DNA from 2 places in the Mesorhizobium sp. WSM4828 genome. Region 1 is predicted to be linked to the other one. Evidence: riboswitches for the same ligand, from Rfam matches in the RefSeq annotation. Region 1 holds a riboswitch; the other holds the start of a gene.
What was found. Region 1 has a riboswitch for cobalamin ahead of AC0L2X_RS07795 (CbtB domain-containing protein). Riboswitches for the same ligand answer to the same signal wherever they lie in the genome.
Positions count from the first base shown of each region.

Region 2: linked by a shared signal. The riboswitch ahead of AC0L2X_RS10655 (DUF1636 family protein) and the one ahead of AC0L2X_RS07795 (CbtB domain-containing protein) in region 1 are both predicted to bind cobalamin.

Region 1 covers NZ_JBVVQK010000005.1:14,315-24,304, forward strand. The annotation lists gene AC0L2X_RS07770 (MerR family transcriptional regulator) at 1-35, shown strand, start outside; gene AC0L2X_RS07775 (methyltransferase family protein) at 55-561, opposite strand; gene AC0L2X_RS07780 (heparan-alpha-glucosaminide N-acetyltransferase) at 578-1,576, opposite strand; gene AC0L2X_RS07785 (MFS transporter) at 1,823-3,022, shown strand; gene AC0L2X_RS07790 (aromatic ring-hydroxylating oxygenase subunit alpha) at 3,001-4,194, opposite strand; cobalamin riboswitch at 4,336-4,532, shown strand; gene AC0L2X_RS07795 (CbtB domain-containing protein) at 4,569-4,748, shown strand; gene AC0L2X_RS07800 (CbtA family protein) at 4,764-5,546, shown strand; gene cobU (bifunctional adenosylcobinamide kinase/adenosylcobinamide-phosphate guanylyltransferase) at 5,539-6,060, shown strand; gene cobO (cob(I)yrinic acid a,c-diamide adenosyltransferase) at 6,062-6,694, shown strand; gene cbiB (adenosylcobinamide-phosphate synthase CbiB) at 7,135-8,106, opposite strand; gene cobD (threonine-phosphate decarboxylase CobD) at 8,105-9,160, shown strand; gene AC0L2X_RS07825 (tyrosine phosphatase family protein) at 9,157-9,666, shown strand; gene AC0L2X_RS07830 (creatininase family protein) at 9,955-9,990, opposite strand, start outside.
Region 2 covers NZ_JBVVQK010000007.1:75,484-85,473, forward strand. The annotation lists gene AC0L2X_RS10610 (NADH-ubiquinone dehydrogenase) at 1-459, opposite strand, end outside; gene nuoF (NADH-quinone oxidoreductase subunit NuoF) at 537-1,841, opposite strand; gene nuoE (NADH-quinone oxidoreductase subunit NuoE) at 1,852-2,913, opposite strand; gene AC0L2X_RS10625 (NADH-quinone oxidoreductase subunit D) at 2,914-4,104, opposite strand; gene AC0L2X_RS10630 (NADH-quinone oxidoreductase subunit C) at 4,105-4,707, opposite strand; gene AC0L2X_RS10635 (hypothetical protein) at 4,704-5,243, opposite strand; gene AC0L2X_RS10640 (NuoB/complex I 20 kDa subunit family protein) at 5,250-5,831, opposite strand; gene AC0L2X_RS10645 (NADH-quinone oxidoreductase subunit A) at 5,822-6,187, opposite strand; gene AC0L2X_RS10650 (winged helix-turn-helix domain-containing protein) at 6,524-7,723, shown strand; cobalamin riboswitch at 7,997-8,200, shown strand; gene AC0L2X_RS10655 (DUF1636 family protein) at 8,239-8,673, shown strand; gene cobW (cobalamin biosynthesis protein CobW) at 8,670-9,710, shown strand; partial or broken gene AC0L2X_RS10665 (cobaltochelatase subunit CobN) at 9,729-9,990, shown strand, end outside.

The DNA of each region.
Region 1 (9,990 bases):
TCGAGCGGCTGGTGGAACTCGGCGTCACCACATAAGCGCGGTGTCAGCCCCGGCTCAAATCCAGCGCCGCACCCTTTTGGCGTAGTCCCGGTACTTCTTGCCGAATTTGGCCGTCAGCACTTTCTCCTCGCTCTCGATCGTCAGCTTCTGCGTCAGGAACGCCGCGATGACCGCCAGCGGCAGGAACCAGGCGATCCCAGTGACAAAGGCGAGGCTGACCAGCAGCAATGTGTTGGCGAGGTAGATCGGGTTGCGGCTGACGGCGAAGGGTCCGGTGGTCACCAGATGGTCAGGCACGCCGTTCGGGTTGAGCGTCGTCTTGGCGCGGATCATGGTGCGGATTGCCGTGAACCAGAGCGCGGCAACCGCCACCAACCCCACAAGGCCGGCGGCGAACAGGATGTCGCCGAGAAGATCGCCGATCCACGGCAGCGGATAGAACAGCCCCAGCGCGACGCTGACGATGATGGCGGCGATATAGATCAGCGGCGGCCATGGGATGTGCCCCAGCTTCGGCTGCCCAGGATTTTGCTGCACGGGTTTCGGGTGACTGTCGCTCATTATTGTCCTCCCTCGATTAGCGCGTTCCCGGTTCCGCCGCCTCGGTTTGGGCGGTGCAGGTTCCGGCGAGCTCGCCAATATGCGCCTTCCACTCCGGGGACTGGTCGTTGCTGTAGAGCCGGTCAAGCGAGGCTTCGCCCTGGAGAGTGTCCAGCATGCAGACACAATAGCTGGAGCAGAACTTGGTGTCGCGTGCCTGCTCGCAGGATATCTGGCAGGATTTCAGAAAACTCACCTCCCTGGTTTCGCCCTGCGCCGGCATGAATTGCGAAAACAGCCAGACCGAGCCGATCAGCACCGGCTGATGGATCAGATAGAAGGCAAGGCTGTGCCGGCCGATGAAGACCAGCGGATTTGCCCAGCGGCCGGGCGTCAGGGCCGATAGCCGCGTCAGCACGCCGGAGGTGGAGGCGAGCTTGATAACCGCGATGCCGGCAAGTACGGCGCCGAACCAGGGCAGCAGCGGAACGTAGTCATTGGAGCGCGGGTTGGTCGCCGACAGGCCGACCCACCATAAAGCTGGATGATCGAAAAGCTCGGATCGCAGGTAGAAAGGCGCGGCAATGACGAGGGCCGCCACGGTAAGCGTCAGCAGCGCCGGCAACCGCAGGAACGCCAGGCCGAGCAGGCTGGCGAGCGCGATCTCGTGCAATATGCCGAAGAAGATGAAGCCGTCGGGCGTGGCGATGCGGGTGACCAGCGATATTGCGAGCGCTGCCCCGGCAACCATGGCGAAGCGCTTCCAGAAGCCGGTCCAGCGGATTTTTTTGCCATGGGCGAGATAGAGGCTGATGCCGACCAGGAACAGGAAGCTCGAGGCGATGCAGCGCGCATAGATTTTCCACCAGCCGAAGGCGGTGAGGCCGGGATCGGTGTAGCCGAAGAATTCGAGGTCCCAGGTGAAATGATAGCTCGCCATGGCAAGCAATGCGATGCCGCGTGCAATGTCGATGGCGGCGATGCGCTTCGACTTCGGTTGATCCTCAACGGCTGCGGTCGACGTGTCAGTGCTCATGGTCTCGCTGTCTTGGTTCAGCCCCGGCAAGACGACTATCACGGTTGCCACCGTCAAAAGAAGCAGGGCCTTGCGTCGCGTTGGCGCCGGTCAGCATCACGGCTGCTTTAGGCCAGAGCCGGAAAGCCTTTGGCCGGCTTCGCTTTTTGCCGTGAAGGCGTCGGTTTCCTGTTACCCGGCAAGGAATCGCCGCGGCAGATTTGTGCTCCAAACCCTGCTTCAGGCGATTCGGCTTCGGGAAAAGCAATGGCTACCCATGTGCGCCATCCGATCTGGCTCGCGGCCTTGCGGCCGGCGGATGCCCGCACCTTCGCCTCGCTTTATGCGGTCGAATCCTTCGCGCGCGCCACCGTATCCAGCGTCATCCCGATCCAGGCCTACGAGATCCTGCACAACGAGCAGATCGTTTCGATCCTCTACACGATCGTGGCGATGCTCGGCCTGTCGGCGACGCTGTTCATGCCGATGCTGATCGCCCGCTTTGCCCGGCGCTGGGTCTATACCGCCGGCGCCTGCCTGCTGGCCGCCGGCTCGCTGTTCTTCGTCACCCATACGCTGGCCGGCCAGGTGGTCGGCATGCTCTGCCGCGTCGTCGGCGCCGGCGCGCTGGCGATCACGCTCAACCTCTACATCATGGATCATATCCGCAAGACCGATTTCATGCAGGCCGAGTCGCTGCGCATGGCGTGGTCGATGTTTGCCTGGACCGCCGGGCCGACCCTCGGCATTTTCCTCTACACGCGTTTCGGCATCTATGCCGCGCATGGCGCGGTGGCCGTCTTCGCCATGGCCTTGCTGGCGCTGTTCTGGACTTACCGGCTTGGCGACAACCCGTCGATCCGCCCCGGCAAGACGCGGCCGGTCAATCCGCTGGCCAATATCGGCCGCTTCGTCGCGCAGCCAAGGCTGAGGCTGGCCTGGCTGATCGCCTTCGGCCGCTCCTGCTTCTGGACGACTTTCTTCGTCTATGGGCCGCTGTTCATGGTGATCACCGGCGAGGGCAAGCTCGCCGGCGGCCTCTTGGTTTCGGCCGGCAATGCGCTTTTGTTCATGGCCATCTTCTGGGGCAGGGCAGGAAAGCGTTTCGGCGGCCGGCGCACCATGACGTTCGCCTATTTCGCGATGTCGGCAACGCTGCTGGCGGCCGGCGCCGTCGGCGAGGCCGCACCGCTCGTCACCGGCGGGTTGCTGCTTTGCGGTGCCTTCTTCACCATCGCGCTCGATGCGCTGGGCTCGACTGCCTTCATGCGCTCGGTGCGCTCGTATGAGCGGGCACAGATGGCGGCGGTCTACCGCACCTATCTCGACTTTTCCGAGCTGACGCCGCCGCTGGTCTACTCGGTGGTGCTGGCGTTTTTCGGACTGGGCGCGGTTTTCGCGACGCTCGGCCTGCTGGCGGCGATCTGCGGCTTCGTCACCTGGCGCTATCTGCCCAAATCGCTTTGATGTTCAAGCGCCGCATGGCGCTCGCGCACCCAATTGTGGAAGCGGTGCAAATCATATTCCTCGGGCATCAACACGCCGGCCTTATGGCGCATCGAGCGGAGGCCCTTCTGGTTGACCTCGCAGATATCAGCGTCTTCCTCCAGCACCTGGGTGCCGAAGGCGACGATGTTGTCGATATCGGCGGCCGGATCGGCGAGCGCTTCGGGCGAAAAAAGCCATTCGGCGGTGAGTTCCGTCTGCTCCGGCCCAAGCGGCACCAGCCGCACGGTCCTGACATAGTCGACATGGCCGACGACGAACATCGACGGCAGGCTGGTGGCATAGGTCTGCCCGGCAGCACGTTCGGCCGGCGTCAGGCCGGAAAAGACCGAGCCGTGGACGCGCCCGTCGCGCGACCAGGTTTCGGCCCCGGCCCGCAAGCCGCCGGCAAATTCCGGCGCGTCATTGTCGGCATGGCGCGCCCATTCGGGGTCGTCATGGCGGCCCATCAGGCCGCGGCCATAGATCGGTACCAGCCGCGACAGGTCCTTGTGGACGCCGGGGCAGTGCAGGCACTCGTTGAAGTTTTCCCAAAAGATCTTCCAGTTGCAGTTCATCACCTTGCGCAGGACATGGCCGCTCAGCAGCGTTTCCAACGGCCAGTTGGCGAGGTTCCCGGATGCCGGATCGAAGGATGTTTCAGCCGAACCGGCAGCGTCTTCGGCGAGGTTGACGAAGACAAAACCGCGCCACACCGACAGCGCGACGCGGTAGAGCGGATGATCGGCCTTGTCGAAACCGTCCGGCAGCGATTTCGACGGCACGCGCACCAGATCGCCGCGCAGTGAATAGGACCAGGCGTGGTAGGGGCAGGTGATGAGCCGCGCCTTCAGCCGGCCCTCGCTCTGCTGGCAAAGCTGCGAGCCGCGATGCCGGCAGGTGTTGTGGAAGGCGCGCAATTCGCCGGCCTCGTCGCGCAGCACGACGACCTCCTGCGTGCCTATGCAAAACGTCCTGAAAGCCAGCGGCTGGGCAAGGTCGGCTTCGCGGCAGACGAGCAGCCAGTTGCGATACCAGATGGCCTCGAGATCGTTCTGATAGGCCGCGATGTCCCAATAGGCCGATGACGGCAGCGTCGGCTCGGCCCGCGTCAGGCCGTTGTAGGGACCGCGCTCATTCGGGCCGGGTTGCATGCCGGCTTCCTCCCCGTCCGCCAGCCGACACCCGGCCGCGAAAATTGTCAATCGCGGCGCCGGCCGGCCAGCTTGGCGAGGCGGGCGCATTCGCCACACGATCCGGCGGAATTTAGTTTGCCGGGCGCGGCGATTCTGCCTATAGTCGCTGATGTCGTCGGTTCCGTTTGGAACCAAGAGGGAATGCGGTGCGGGCAAGTTGTTTGCCCAATGCCGTGGCTGCCCCCGCAACTGTGTGCGGTAGTCCTCTCCATATGCCACTGAAGGTTCGCCTTCGGGAAGGTGGGGAAGGGCGCTGATCCGCGAGCCAGGAGACCTGCCGGCGACAGGAAACTGACTTCTATGCCCTCGGGTGGAGGGCGAAAGGACAAGACATGAATACCGCTTCCGTCTCGCTCGGCGCTTCCGTCTCCTCGCAGTCGCGTTTCATGCAGCTGGCGCTTGCTGCATTCCTCGGCATTTTCGTCATGGGCTTTGTCGGCTTCTCGCATATCGATGCGGTCCACAATGCCGCACACGACTATCGCCATTCGATGGGCTTTCCCTGCCACTAACAAGGGGCTGACATCATGACACTGTTTCGCAACGTCGTGTTCATCGCGGCGATCGGCGGGCTTGTGGCCGGCGTCGTTCTCGCCTGCATGCAGGCCTATGCCACGGTGCCGCTCATCCTGAAGGCGGAAGTCTACGAACAGGCCGGCGGCGGCCATGACCATGCCGCCGCACCTGCGGCACCGGCCGAAAACGCCGCAGGCACGACGGCTATGAGCAGCGCCGCGCCGGCACCGGTTGAAGCAATGGCTCCGGCTGAGGACGAAGGCTGGGCGCCGGCCGACGGCTTCGAGCGCTTCGGCTTCAGCGTCGTTGCCAATATCGTCACCGGCATCGGCTTCGCACTGGTCCTGGTTGCGGTTTCGGAATTCGCCGGCGGCATCGGCAATTGGCGCCAGGGCCTGTTCTGGGGGCTTGCCGGCTTTGCCGTGTTCACGCTGGCGCCGGGCCTCGGCCTGCCGCCGGAACTGCCGGCGATGCCGGCGGCCGACCTTGTCCAACGCCAGATATGGTGGTGGGCAACAGTGGTGGCGACCGCGGCCGGTCTCGGCCTTATCGTCTTCCGCAGATCGCTGCCGCTGGTGGTTCTTGCCGTGGCGTTGATCGTTGCGCCGCATATCGTCGGCGCGCCGCAGCCCGACAGTTTCGAGACGACGATCCCGGAAGGCCTGCACCACCAGTTCGTGGTGGCGGTGACGCTGACCAATCTGGTGTTCTGGCTGGTGCTCGGCGCGGTCGTCGGCGTGGTGCGCGGCCGCTTCACCGGCACGGCGACCAGTCTGCGCGACAGCTTTGCCTGACCGCGCTGCCGGGGCACTGACCCTGGTCATCGGCGGTGCGCGCTCCGGCAAGAGCGCGCATGCCGAGAGCCTGGTGAGCGCCTGTCCGACGCCTTGGAGCTATATCGCCACGGCGCAAGCCTATGACGAAGAGATGCGCCAGCGCATCGCGCTGCACCGCTCGCGGCGAGGCGAGGGCTGGACGACCATCGAGGCGCCGCTCGACCTTGCCGGCGCGATCGAGGTACTGCCTGACGGCCAGCCGGTGCTGATCGACTGCCTGACGCTGTGGCTGACCAACCATATGCTGGCCGACCATGATGTCGAGGCCGAATGCCGGAGGCTGGCCGATGTGCTGTCGCGGCCGCGCGGGCCGTGGTTCGTGGTGTCCAACGAGGTCGGCCAGGGCATCGTGCCGGACAATGCGCTGGCAAGACGGTTTCGCGACGCCGCCGGCCGGTTGAACCAGGAGGTCGCGGCCGTCGCGGACACCGTGCTTTTGATGGTGGCGGGGCTGCCGCTCAAGGTGAAATGACATGGCTGATGCTATCGATCCCAAGACCATTGAACAGGGGGACGAGGAACGCCACCGCGCCAAGATGGCCAAGCGCAAGGCGGTGCAGGATGCCGAGGTCGCGGCCAAGACGGTCGAGAAGGGGCTGCTGATCGTCAACACCGGACCGGGCAAGGGCAAGACCACGGCCGCCTTCGGTCTGGCGCTCAGAATGCTCGGCTACGGCAAGCGCGTCGGCGTCGTTCAGTTCATCAAGGGCAAATGGCACACCGGCGAGAAAGACGCGTTTGCTAGTTTTGGCGATCGTGTCGTCTGGCAGGCGATGGGCGAAGGCTTTACCTGGGAGACGCAGGACCTGAAACGCGACATCGCGGCGGCCGAGGCCGCCTGGGCGAAGGCGCTCGAGTTGATGGCCGACCCGTCGATCAGCCTCGTGGTGCTCGACGAGCTGAACATCGCCCTGCGTTACGACTATCTCGACCTCGAAAAGGTGGTCGCGGCACTGAAGGCGCGTCGCGAAGGCCTGCATGTCGTCGTCACCGGCCGCAACGCCAAGCCGGCATTGGTCGAGGCGGCCGATCTGGTCACCGAGATGGGCGTGACCAAGCACCACTTCTCCGCCGGCGTGAAGGCGCAGCAGGGGATCGAGTTCTGAGGGTTTGGCGATCGGGGAAGGGCGTTTCGGAGCAGGCGGCGCCGGCGAAGCTGCCGATCTCCCCCCTTGTGGGGGAGATGCCCGGCAGGGCAGAGGGGGGCACTGTCCCTCGGCCTATCAGTCGGAGACGACTACGTCGTCAGACCGCAGTTAGCAGGTGAACGGTCAAGAGGTTGGCGATCCTTCGCGCCCCCCCTCTGTCCTGCCGGACATCTCCCCCACGAGGGGGGAGATTGGATGGCGCCTCGGATTTCGCCAACTTCGAACGTCAAAGGCAGGGAATGAGAAGCGCAAAGCTGAAGCGATTATTTTGAGGCGTAGCCCTATTTTGTTCTTGCTTTGTACCGGCAGCTATGCTAATAGTTTGGGTATGGTGCTAATTGGCTCCAACGACCCTCCGCATGGCGGGTTTTCTGTTTGCGCTCGATCTCGAGCGCAGGTCACGCCAGTATGACAACCACTGCGACCACCCCGAACAGCGCAATCAGCAGCAAGTCGGCGACCCGGTAGAGTTTCAGCGCCCGCCGGATGTCGGTGCTCTCGACGTCGTCGCGACGGCCGCCTTCGCCCATCAATGCGTCTTCGACCATGACGCCATCGTAGGAACGGGGGCCGGCGAGCGCCAGGCCGAGCGCACCGGCCATCGCTGCTTCCGGCCAGCCGGCATTGGGCGAGCGGTGCTTTTTCGCATCGCGCCGCATCGCGTGCCAGGCGGCTTTGGCGTCGGCGCCCTTGACCAGGAAAGCCGCAAGCACGATCAGCAGCGCCGTCAGTCGCGACGCCGGCAGATTGATCCAATCGTCGAAGCGCGCCGCCGCCCAGCCGAAGGCGCCGTGGCGCGGGGTGCGATGACCGATCATCGAATCGGCGGTGTTGGCGGCCTTGTAGGCGACGCCGCCGGCGAGCCCGCCGATACCGAGCCAGAAGGCCGGCGCGACGACGCCGTCGGAGAAATTCTCGGCCAGGCTCTCGATCGCGGCGCGGCAGACAGCGGCCCTGTCGAGCTTTTCCGGGTCGCGGCCGACGATCCGCGAGACGGCAATGCGGCCCATGTCCAGTCCGCCGCTGTCGAGTGCGTCGGCTACCGCTTCGACATGCTCGGCCAGGCTCTTCTGCGACAGCAGCGACGTCGCCAGGATTGCGGTGACCAACAAGCCGAGGGGAATGCTCCAAAGCAAGGTTTCGAGCCAGAGGGCGACGGCGGCCGGCACCAGCACGATCACCAGCAGCGCGACGACGCCCCAGCGGCGACGGTCGGCGTCGGAATCAGTGGCGCGGTTGAGCCTGCGGTCGAGAAAGGATATCAGCCTGCCGAACCAGGTGACGGGATGGCCAATGGCATCGAAGAGCCGGGCCGGGTAGCCGAGTACAAGTTCGATGGCCAGCGACAGGAAAGCGATCAGGATCGACATGAAGTCTCTTGATGGAGTGACGGCGGCAGTGGACCACGGCGGAAGCCTTGGCCGGGCGAGGGCGCTTTTCCCGCACGCGCCACTGCCTTTCGTCGACCTCTCGACCGGGATCAATCCGCACTCCTACCCGCTTTTCGATTTGCCCGCCACCGCCCTGTCGCGATTGCCGGAAGCCGCGCGTACCCATGAATTGGCCGAAGTCGCGGCAAGCGCCTATGGCGCGCCGTCGGCTGCGAATGTCGCAGCTGCGCCCGGCACGCAGATCCTGTTGCCGCGCGTCGCTTCGCTGGTCAGCCCGGGCACGGCGCTGGTGCTCGGGCCAACTTATGCCGAGCATTGGCGGGCAGCGGCGATCGCCGGCCATGCGGCGGCTGAAGTCGATGATTTCGAAGCCTTGGCGGCGGCCGACCTTGCCGTCGTTGTCAATCCCAATAACCCGGACGGGCGCGTCGTCGAGCGCGAAAGTTTGCTTCGACTTGCCGCAAAATTGCGCGCCGGAGGCGGGCTGCTGGTCGTCGACGAGGCGTTCATGGATGTCGGCCCGCGCAGCGAAAGCCTGGCCGGCGACGTCGACCAGGGCGGCATTGTCGTGCTGCGTTCGTTCGGCAAGTTCTTCGGCCTGGCCGGCCTGCGGCTTGGTTTTGCGGTGGCCGACGCGCTGACGGTGGAGCGGCTGCAGGCGCAATTCGGGCCGTGGGCGATTGCCGGGCCGGCGCTCGAATATGGCATAAGGGCGCTTGCCGACACCGGCTGGCAGGCCGGGATGCGGCGCCGTCTGGCCGAGGATGCCGCACGGCTCGATACGCTGTTCAGCCGGTTCGGCGTGCCTGTCGCCGGTGGCACTTCGCTGTTCCGCTATATCAGGCTGGCGGACGCCGCCGGCCTGTTTTCGATGCTCGGCCAGCGCGGCATCCTGCTTCGGCATTTCGCCGACCGTCCGGATGTGCTGCGCGTCGGCCTGCCGGGAGCCGACGAAGAATGGCGGCGGCTCGAATCCGCCCTTGCCGGCTGGGCCTCGCGGCGCGACGATGATGCCAAGGAGATTTCGCGATGATTCATGTCTGTTCGCTGGCAAAAATCGAGGAGACGGTGGCAAGAACCGGGGCCGAGCGGCTGCTTTCGCTGCTTGCCGCCGGAACGGAGGTGGTGCGGCCGGCCTCGATCACCAGGGAAAACCATCTGCATCTGGTCATGCATGACATTGCGGTGGCGCAGGAGGGCATGACGATGCCGGGCGAAGAGCATGTCCTGAACCTGCTCGATTTCGCCCGCCAATGGGACCGCTCGCGGCCGCTGGTGGTGCATTGCTATGCCGGCATCAGCCGCTCGACCGCCTCGGCCTATATCATCGCGGCAGCGCTGGCGCCGACGCGCGACGAGGCCGAACTGGCCAAGACGCTGCGCGCGCTGTCGCCCACGGCGACGCCCAATCCGCGGCTGATCGCCATTGCCGACTCACTGCTCGAGCGCAACGGCCGCATGAGCCGCGCCATCGAGGCGATCGGGCGCGGTGCCGAAGCGTTTGAGGGCACGCCTTTTGCGTTGAAGATCGAGGGGTGATTCCTAGGCGGTAATTGGAGCCATCAAGCCAGCAAACAATCGAGCCGCAATTGCGCTGCGGTGGCGGCAAGGTATTTGCCTACGTCGGCGCTGCCCCTCATCCGCCTGCCGGCACCTTCTCCCCGTATAGAGACGGGGAGAAGGGACTTGTCGCGACCCTCGGCGCGCCTTTTCTGCAGTGGTGGCGATTGGCGAAGGTTTCAGTGCAGCTTCTTTCTCCCCGTCACTATACGGGGAGAAATGCCCGGCAGGGCAATGAGGGGCAGCGCGGCGCTGGCGGATAGCCTCTTACGCCAACCAGTCCGCCAGCTTTGCCTTGCGCAC
Region 2 (9,990 bases), on a different contig from region 1:
GAAATCCTCCGGCATCAGCCCGGCCGACGCGTCCGCTGCAACGGTGCTGGCATTCGCCAGGCTCCGCGCCGCACCGCTCGTCGCAATGTCGGTCACGTCATTGGCGAAGGACTGGGCCTCGGCAATCAGGGTTTTGGTCGCTGCGCGCGCCTTTATCGATGAGCTTTTGCCGGTCGCAGAAGCGCGTTCCGTCCGCGCCTCGAAATCCTCGGCGACCGGCTGCCAAAGCCGCTGCGAGGTCTCGGCCGCGCCTGAAAGCACGCCCATCCAGATACCAAAGGCGTGGTTGGCAAGGCCGATACCGAGTGCCGTCATCGCCGCCGCACCCGCGACAGGATGCGCCAGGAGATTGACGGCATTGGCCATCTCCTTCGGCATCATCCTGGTCAGATCCTGGTTCATCTTCAACAACGGGTCCATATCGGACGTAAAATCGTCGGGTCTCGAAAACAGCGACATAGGTGGTCTCCTGGTCGTTTCCGTCTGCCCCGCGCTCGTTTCCTCGTTTCGGACATTCGTCCGCATTTCGAATTCTTCTATTCCGCCGCCGCCAGCACCGGTTCGGCGCGGTGTGCGTTGCGCGAAAACTCGTCGATGCGGCGCTCCACCTCGCCGCGGAAATGCCGCATCAGGCCCTGGATCGGCCATGCCGCGGCATCGCCCAGCGCACAGATCGTGTGGCCCTCGACCTGCTTGGTCACATCGAGCAGCATGTCGATCTCGCGCTTCTGCGCCTCGCCGCGCACCAGCCGTTCCATTACCCGCCACATCCAGCCGGTGCCCTCACGGCAGGGCGTGCACTGGCCGCAGCTCTCGTGCTTGTAGAAATAGGACAGCCGCGCGATCGCTTTCACGATATCGGTGGATTTGTCCATGACGATGACAGCTGCCGTGCCGAGGCCCGATTTCAGGTCGCGCAGCGCATCGAAATCCATCGGCGCGTCGATGATCTGCTCGGCCGGCACCAGCGGCACCGAGGCGCCGCCGGGAATGACCGCCAGCAGATTGTCCCAGCCGCCGCGAATGCCGCCGCAATGCGTCTCGATCAGTTCGCGGAACGGGATCGACATCGCCTCTTCGACGGTGCACGGATTGTTGACGTGGCCGGAGATGCAGAACAGCTTGGTGCCGACATTGTTGGGGCGGCCGAACGACGAGAACCAGGCGGCACCGCGGCGCAGGATGGTCGGCGCGACAGCGATAGACTCGACATTGTTGACCGTCGTCGGGCAGCCATAGAGGCCGACATTGGCCGGAAATGGCGGCTTCAGCCGCGGCTGGCCCTTCTTGCCCTCGAGGCTTTCGAGCAGCGCCGTTTCCTCGCCGCAGATATAGGCGCCGGCGCCGTGGTGCATGTAGATGTCGAAATCATAGCCGGACGTGTTGTTCTTGCCGATCAGCTTGGCCGCATAGGCCTCGTCGATGGCGCGTTGCAGTGCCTCGCGCTCGCGGATGAACTCGCCGCGCACATAGATGTAGGCGGCGACCGCGCCCATGGCGAAGCCGGCAAGCAGGCAGCCTTCGACCAGCGTGTGCGGGTCGTGGCGCAGTATGTCGCGGTCCTTGCAGGTGCCGGGCTCGGATTCGTCGGCATTGACGACGAGATAACTCGGCCGGCCGTCGCTTTGCTTGGGCATGAACGACCATTTCAGCCCGGTCGGGAAACCGGCACCGCCGCGGCCGCGCAGGCCACTCGCCTTCATCTCGTTGACGATCCACTCGCGCCCCTTGGCAACGATGCCGGGCGTGTTGTCCCAGGCGCCGCGCGCCATGGCGCCGGCCAGCGACTTGTCGAAGCGGCCGTAGATGTTGTTGAAGATGCGGTCTCTGTCCTGAAGCATTGCTCGTTCCTCAGACCGGCTTCTTGCCGGTCGGCCGGCTCCTGTTTCCGGGCGACGGCTTGGTCGGCTTGGCGGCAGCCTTCGCCGGTTTGACCTTGGCCTCCGGCGCCTTGAAAGCAGACGCCGGCTCGGCCTTGTTCTTGGGGCTCTTGCGCTGTTTCGAGACGTCCTCGACCTGTGGCTCGGCCTTGTTGGCATTGGCAGCCGAATGCAGCGGCGCGGCAACGCTCGCCGCCTTCTCGGCCGCGGGCGCGACTTTTGTCGCCGACGGCGATTTCAGCGCCGGGCTGGTCTCGACCGCGTCGGTCTTCGGCTTGCTGGTATTCGAGGGCGCAACCGGCGCCGGCGCGGCAGAAGCGGCTGGCTGAACTGGTGCTGCCGCGGCAGCCGCCGGCGCCACTTCCTTGGCGGCCTTGGTCGCGGCCCTGGTTTCCCTGTCGCGGGTCGCCTTGAGGATCGCCTTTTCGCTCTTGAGAGTCGTCAGGCCGCTGGCCGGCTCTGAGGTGACGCGGCCGTTTTGCGGCCCTGGCATCACCGAAGCACCCTTGCCGGCGTCATAGAGGTCGATGATCTCGGCAAGCCGCTCCGGCGTCAAATCCTCGTAGGTGTCCTTGAATATCATCACCATCGGTGCGTTGACGCAGGCGCCGAGGCACTCGACCTCCTCCCACGACAGCGTGCCCTTGTCATTGGTGTGAAACTGGTCGTGATGGATCTTCGAGCGGCACACATCCATCAGCGCTTCCGAGCCGCGCAGCATGCAGGGCGTGGTGCCGCAGACCTGGATATGGGCGCGGGTGCCGACCGGATTGAGCTGGTACTGCGTATAGAAGGTCGCGACTTCCAGCCCACGGATATAGGGCATGCCGAGCATGTCGGAGATCGTCTCGATCGCCGCCTTGGTGACCCAGCCTTCCTGCTCCTGCGCCAGCATCAGCAAGGGGATGATCGCGGATTGCTCGCGCCCCTTCGGATATTTCTTGATCCACTGCTTCGCCGCTGCCGCATTCGCCCGGTTGAAGGCGAAGGAGGCTGGCTGGAGGCTGGCTTCTGCGAGACGGCGGACTGACATTTAGCGATCGACCTCACCAAACACGATGTCGAGGGAGCCGAGAACGGCGGTGACGTCGGCCAGCATGTGGCCGCGGCACAAAAAGTCCATGGCTTGCAGATGCGCGAAGCCGGGCGCGCGCAACTTGCAGCGATAGGGCTTGTTGGTGCCGTCGGAGACGAGATAGACGCCGAACTCGCCCTTCGGCGCCTCGACTGCCGCATAGACCTCGCCGGCCGGCACGCGGTAGCCTTCGGTGTAGAGCTTGAAGTGATGGATCAGTGCTTCCATCGAGCGCTTCATCGCCGCGCGCTTCGGCGGCACCACCTTGCCGTCGAGGTTCGACACCGGTCCGCTGCCCTCCTTGCCGAGCAGCAGGTCGACGCACTGGCGCATGATTTTCGCCGACTGCCGCATCTCTTCCATGCGCACCAGATAACGGTCGAAGCAGTCACCGTTCTTGCCGATCGGAATGTCGAAGTCCAGCTCGGCATAGCATTCGTAAGGCTGCGATTTGCGCAGGTCCCACGGCGCACCCGAGCCGCGCACCATGACGCCGGAAAAGCCCCAGGCCCAGGCGTCCGCCAGGGAGACGGTGGCAATGTCGACATTGCGCTGCTTGAAGATACGGTTGCCGGTCAAAAGCGCGTCGAGATCGTCGACCGACTTCAGGAACGGGTCGATCCAATTGCCGATGTCCTCGATCAGCTTCTGCGGCAGGTCCTGATGGACACCGCCCGGCCGGAAATAGGCAGCGTGCATGCGCGAGCCCGAGGCGCGCTCGTAAAACACCATCAGCTTTTCACGTTCGACGAAACCCCACAGCGGCGGCGTCAGCGCGCCGACATCCATCGCCTGCGTCGTCACATTGAGAATGTGCGACATGATGCGTCCGATCTCAGAGTAGAGAACCCGAATAAGCTGTCCGCGCTTCGGCACCTCGATACCGAGCAGCCGCTCGGCCGCAAGCGCGAAGGCATGCTCCTGGTTCATCGGCGCGCAATAGTCGAGCCGGTCGAGATAGGGCACGGCCTGCAGATAGGTCTTGTGCTCGATCAGCTTTTCCGTGCCGCGATGCAAAAGCCCGATATGCGGATCGACACGATCGACGACCTCGCCGTCAAGCTCCAGCACAAGGCGCAAAACGCCATGCGCCGCAGGGTGTTGCGGGCCAAAATTAATGTTGAAATTGCGGACGGAGGTTTCAGCCATTCACTGTTTTGCCTTCTCGTCCCCCGGCAGCACGTAGTCCGTACCTTCCCACGGAGACAGAAAATCGAAATTGCGGAATTCCTGCTTGAGCTCGACCGGCTCGTAGATAACACGCTTGGCTTCGTCGTCGTAGCGCACCTCGACGAAGCCGGTCAGCGGAAAGTCCTTGCGCAGCGGATGACCCTCGAAGCCGTAATCGGTCAAGATCCGCCGCAGATCGGGATGGCCCGAAAACAGCACGCCGTAGAGGTCGTAGGTCTCGCGCTCGAACCAGTCCGCGCCGGGATATATCCCGGTGATCGACGGCACCAGTGTCTCTTCGTCGGCCTGGACCTTGATGCGGATGCGGATATTCTGCCTCGGCGACAGCAGATGATAGACGACGTCGAAGCGCTTTGCCCGCGACGGATAATCGGCGCCGCAAACGTCGATGATCGAGATGAACTGGCATTTCGGGTCGTCGCGCAGGAAGGTCACCACCTCGATCAGGTCGCGCGGCTCGACCGAGATGGTGAGTTCGCCATAGGCGAACACCGCCTCGCCGATCCGGCCTGTCAGCTTCTCGCCGAGATAGGTCGAGAGATCGTTCAACGCCTGGGTCATGACAGCCTCGCCAACCAGCCTAGAACCTTGTGCGAGTCATCCGGATCTTTCTCGCCAAACCAACCGCTCTCCCTGGCGGCATCAATGGTCAAAAAAACCTGACATTCATTGTCGTCACCCGGCTCGCCAAAAGACAGCTTTCCAACAAACTGCCGGGTTTCCAGATTGGCGGGGTCGCCATTTAGAGCAACGCATTCCACAAACAGCTTTTCGGCAGGCGCTCCCTGGCCAGACGCTGCGGAGGGAAACTTGGCCGACATTTCAGCAATCAGATTCTTGGTTCGATCCCCAAGCGATCGCAGTCTCACGTCGCCGTGGTAAAAGACTATTCGTGGGTCGCTTGTCGGCTCAGCTTCCCAGTCATTCAATCGGATGTCGACACCGACACCACCAGCACCAAATTTCGTGTCTGTTGAAAGCGCCGACGAATAGAACGTCGAACCGGAGTCCGTCTTTACAAATCGCTGCTCGGACGTTTTGAACATCAAATTCAGCCAAGGCTCAGGGTTGCCATAAATGATCCGATCTTCATCCATGGCGATTTACCGTTCGATCGTGCCGGTGCGGCGGATCTTCTTCTGCAGCAGAAGGATGCCGTAGAGCAGCGCTTCGGCGCTCGGCGGACAGCCGGGCACGTAGATGTCGACCGGCACGATGCGGTCGCAGCCGCGCACCACCGAATAGGAATAATGATAATAGCCGCCGCCATTGGCGCAGGAGCCCATCGAGATGACGTAGCGCGGCTCCGGCATCTGGTCATAGACCTTGCGCAGCGCCGGCGCCATCTTGTTGGTCAGCGTGCCGGCGACGATCATGATGTCGGACTGGCGCGGAGACGCGCGAGGCGCGACACCGAACCTTTCCGAGTCATAGCGCGGCATCGAGGTGTGGATCATCTCGACGGCGCAGCAGGCGAGACCGAAGGTCATGAACATCAGCGAGCCGCTGCGCGCCCAGGTGATCAGCGCCTCGGTCGAGGTGACGAGAAAACCCTTGTCGGCCAGCTCGTTGTTGATCTCCAGGAAGAATGGATCGTCGGACCCCACCGGCCTGCCGGTGTTGGGGTCGATGAGGCCCTTGGGCTTCGGCGCGACGAGCGTGCCGGAATTGTCGCTCAATCCCATTCCAGCGCTCCTTTCTTCCATTCATAGGCAAAGCCGATGGTCAGCACCGCCAAAAACACCATCATCGACCAGAAACCGAGCATGCCGATCTGACTGAACGACACCGCCCAAGGAAACAGGAAGGCCACCTCCAGGTCGAAGATGATGAACAGGATCGACACCAGGTAGAAGCGGATATCGAACTTCATGCGGGCGTCGTCGAACGAGTTGAAGCCGCACTCATAGGCCGAAAGCTTTTCCGGATCGGGGTTGCGGTAGGCCACCAGGAACGGTGCGGCGAGCAGCGCCAGGCCGACGACCAGCGCCACGCCGATGAACAGGACGATGGGCAGGTACGAACCTAAAAGTGCGTTCATGCTGCAGTTTCCGTTAGCGGCCAATCCACTCTGATTACAGCACCGGACCCACTTGCGGAAGCGTGACAGTTTAACCACTGAACCGTTTTAAGGGGGCTCTATGCTGCAACGCGGCGAGGGTTAGCGCAGCGCTTTCGGCGAAGCAAGTCAAACCTTGTTCAAATCGCGGTGCTGGGCGGCATATCCGGCAAAACTGGTCCGATCCGCTCCTGTTTGATTTCTTTCACGTTTTACTCCACTTTTCTCTCCTGACATGGATGCCGCCAAAACCCTGCTAGCATGGCGCGGAATCGCAGGTCATTTTCTCTGTCTAACATCGTCCGGATGCCGCCCTTCATGAAGGAAAAAATCTCGCTTCGCATGGCTCGCCGCATCGCGCTGGCGGCACAGGGATTCAATGACCCCCGCCCCGCCGGTACGCCCGACCGCAGACATCTGGCTCGCGTGCTTGCCCGTACCGGCCTGCTGCAGATCGATTCCGTCAGCGCCGTAGTGCGCGCCCACTATATGCCGCTCTATTCGCGGCTTGGCCCCTACAAGCTGGCGCTGCTCGACGACGCCGCCGTAACGCGCAAGCGCATGGTCTTTGAATATTGGGCGCACGAAGCCTCGTTCCTGCCGGTCGAGACCTATCCGCTGATGCGCTGGCGCATGCAGCGGGCCGAGCGCGGCGACGAAATGTACAGCGGACTGGCCAAATGGGGTCGCGAGCACGCCGCCTATATCGAGGAGATCTATCGCGAGGTCTCCGAACGAGGCCCGATCGCGGCATCTGCTTTTGAAGGCCAGAAGGGCAATGGTGGCTGGTGGGGCTGGAGCCATGCCAAGCACGCCTTCGAATGGCTGTTCTGGGCCGGCCGCATCACCACCGCGCATCGCCGCGGCTTCGAGCGGTTCTACGATCTGCCGGAGCGCGTACTGCCGCCGGCGGTACTCGCTCTGCCGGTTCCCTGCCCCGAGGATGCGCATCGCGAATTGCTGCGTATCTCCGCCCGCGCCCACGGCGTCGCCACGGCAGGCGATCTGCGCGACTATTTCCGCCTCTCGCCCGCCGATATCAAGGGCCGCCTCGAGGAGCTGGTCGAGGCTGGCGAGCTGTTGCCGGTGAGCGTCGAAGGCTGGAACAAGCCGGCCTATCTCCACAAGGACGCCCGTTTGCCGCGCAGGATCGAGGCGCGCGCCTTGCTCGCGCCGTTCGATCCTGTCGTCTTCGAGCGGTCGCGCACCGAGCGGTTGTTCGACTTCCACTACCGCATCGAGATCTATACGCCGGCAGAAAAGCGCCGGTATGGCTATTATGTGCTGCCGTTCCTGCTCGGCGACAGCATCGTCGGGCGCGTCGACCTCAGGGCCGACCGCCCGGCCGGCGTGTTGCGCGTCCATGCCGCCTATGCGGAGCTCGGCGCCCCGCCGCAAACCGCAGCCGAGCTTTTCGAAGAATTGAAGCAGATGCAGGGCTGGCTCGGGCTTGAGCGGATTGAAGTCACGCCTGCGGGGGATTTGGGCCATGCGCTGGCGGATGTCGCGGTTTCGTAAGGGATTGCCGATCTCGGCGCTGCCCCTCATCCGCCTGCCGGCACCTTCTCCCCGTGTAGTGACGGGGAGAAGGGACGCTGCCGCAACCTAGGCGCTCAGCCTTACAACCCTGTAGATTGGCGAAGTCCCAAACGAAGTCGTCCTTTCTCCCCGTCACTATACGGGGAGAAATGCCCGGCAGGGCAATGAGGGGCAGCGCCGACATCGAAAATTGCTCTAAAGCGTTTCCCTCGCCGTGTCGGAACCATGCGTTGACACCACCGCCTGCAAAAGCCTAAATCCATTCCAGACGGTCCCCTGCCCGCAACGGCAAGGGCCAAGAGGGAATGCGGTGCGAAATCTCGATTTCAAATCCGCGGCTGTCCCCGCAACTGTAAGCGACGAGCCAAGGCCGAAAACCACTGGGATATTCCCGGGAAGGCGGCACCCAGGCGATGACCCGCGAGCCAGGAGACCTGCCGTCTAGGACATAAGAATCCGATCGCCTGGCGGGTTTTCCGGGCAAGGAGCCTGATTTGGAACGCGACAGCAGTTTTCCGGCTGAGACAGCGGATTTATTGTCCGGCCATGGTGATTCCCCGGCCGGCGTTACCGTCATCGTCTGCTCGTCCTGCCGTGACGAGACCGGTTCGGACGCCCATCCCCGCGCCGGCGAACTGCTCGCCGAGGACACGCGCCGCGCCGCTTCCAGCGAAAACATTAAGATCCGCACCGTCGAATGCCTCGGCAATTGCAAGCGCCGGCTCAGCGCCGCGATTTTGCGCGACGGCTGCTGGAGCTACGTCTTCGGCGACCTGACCGCGACCAGCGGCGCCGATCTCGTGACCGGCGCAAAGCTGTTCGCCACCTCGACGGATGGGCTCATTCCGTGGCGCGGCCGTCCCGATTGCCTGAAGCGCGGCCTGGTTGCCCGCATCCCTCCCCTTGACCTTTTGAAGGACCTGACATGACCGCTGCCTCCCTTTCGCGCGTTCCCTGCACCGTCGTCACCGGCTTTCTCGGCGCCGGCAAGACGACGCTGATCCGCCATTTGCTCGAAAACGCCAAAGGCAAGCGGCTGGCCATCATCATCAACGAGTTCGGCGACATCGGCATCGACGGCGAGATCCTGAAGGGCTGTGGCATCGACACCTGCCCCGAGGAAAACATCGTCGAACTGGCCAATGGCTGCATCTGCTGCACCGTCGCCGACGATTTCGTTCCGGCGCTCGACCAGATCCTGTCGCTGACGCCGAGGGTCGACCACATCCTGATCGAGACGTCCGGCCTCGCTTTGCCCAAGCCGCTGGTCCAGGCCTTCCAGTGGCCGTCGGTGAAAAGCCGTGTAACGGTCGATGGCGTCATCGCCGTGGTCGACGGGCCGGCGCTGGCTGATGGCCGCGTCGCCAACGACATGGATGCCCTGCAGGCGCAGCGCGCGCAGGACGAGACGCTCGACCACGACGATCCGGTCGAGGAAGTATTCGAGGACCAGCTCGCCTGCGCCGACCTGATCATCCTGTCGAAGAGCGACCTGCTCGACGCCGCCGGCTCGGCCCGTGCCAATGCCGTCATCGGCAAGCATGTTGCGCGGGCGGTGAAGATCGTGCCGACCTCGCAAGGCAAGGTCGATCCGTCGGTGCTGCTCGGCCTCGGGCTTGCTGTCGAGGACGACATCGAGAACCGCAAGACCCACCACGACGACGAGCTCGACCACGAACATGACGACTTCGATAGTTTTGTCATCGACATTGCGTCTGTGTCCAACCCGGACGAACTGGCACAACGCGTCGCCACGGCGGCGGAGGAGGAAAACGTGTTGCGCGTCAAGGGTTTCGTCGAGGTCGGCGGCAAGCCGATGCGGCTCCTGCTGCAAGCCGTCGGCCCGCGCGTCAACCACTATTACGACCGCGCCTGGACCGCTGAAGACGATCGCCGCTCGCGCCTCGTCGTCATTGGCCTGAAAGGGCTGAACCGTCCGGCGATCGAACGTATCCTCGCCGGCTGACCTCAGGCACGAGCCGCCATGCACATCCTCACCACGACATCCGCCTCGCTCGACGATCTCGCCGAGCCTGTCGATCTCAGGCAAACACCTGCGGATGTCGTGGCCCTGTCCTTCACCGACAGCGACCTGGCCGGGCTGGCGGCGGCGTGGAAGGCAGATGCGGGCCGCCTGCCCTCAATGCGGCTGGCAGCACTGCGCGATCTGCGCCATCCAATGTCCGTCGATCTCTGGATCGACAGCGTCGCCCGCCATGCCAAGGTCATTCTGGTCCGCATCCTCG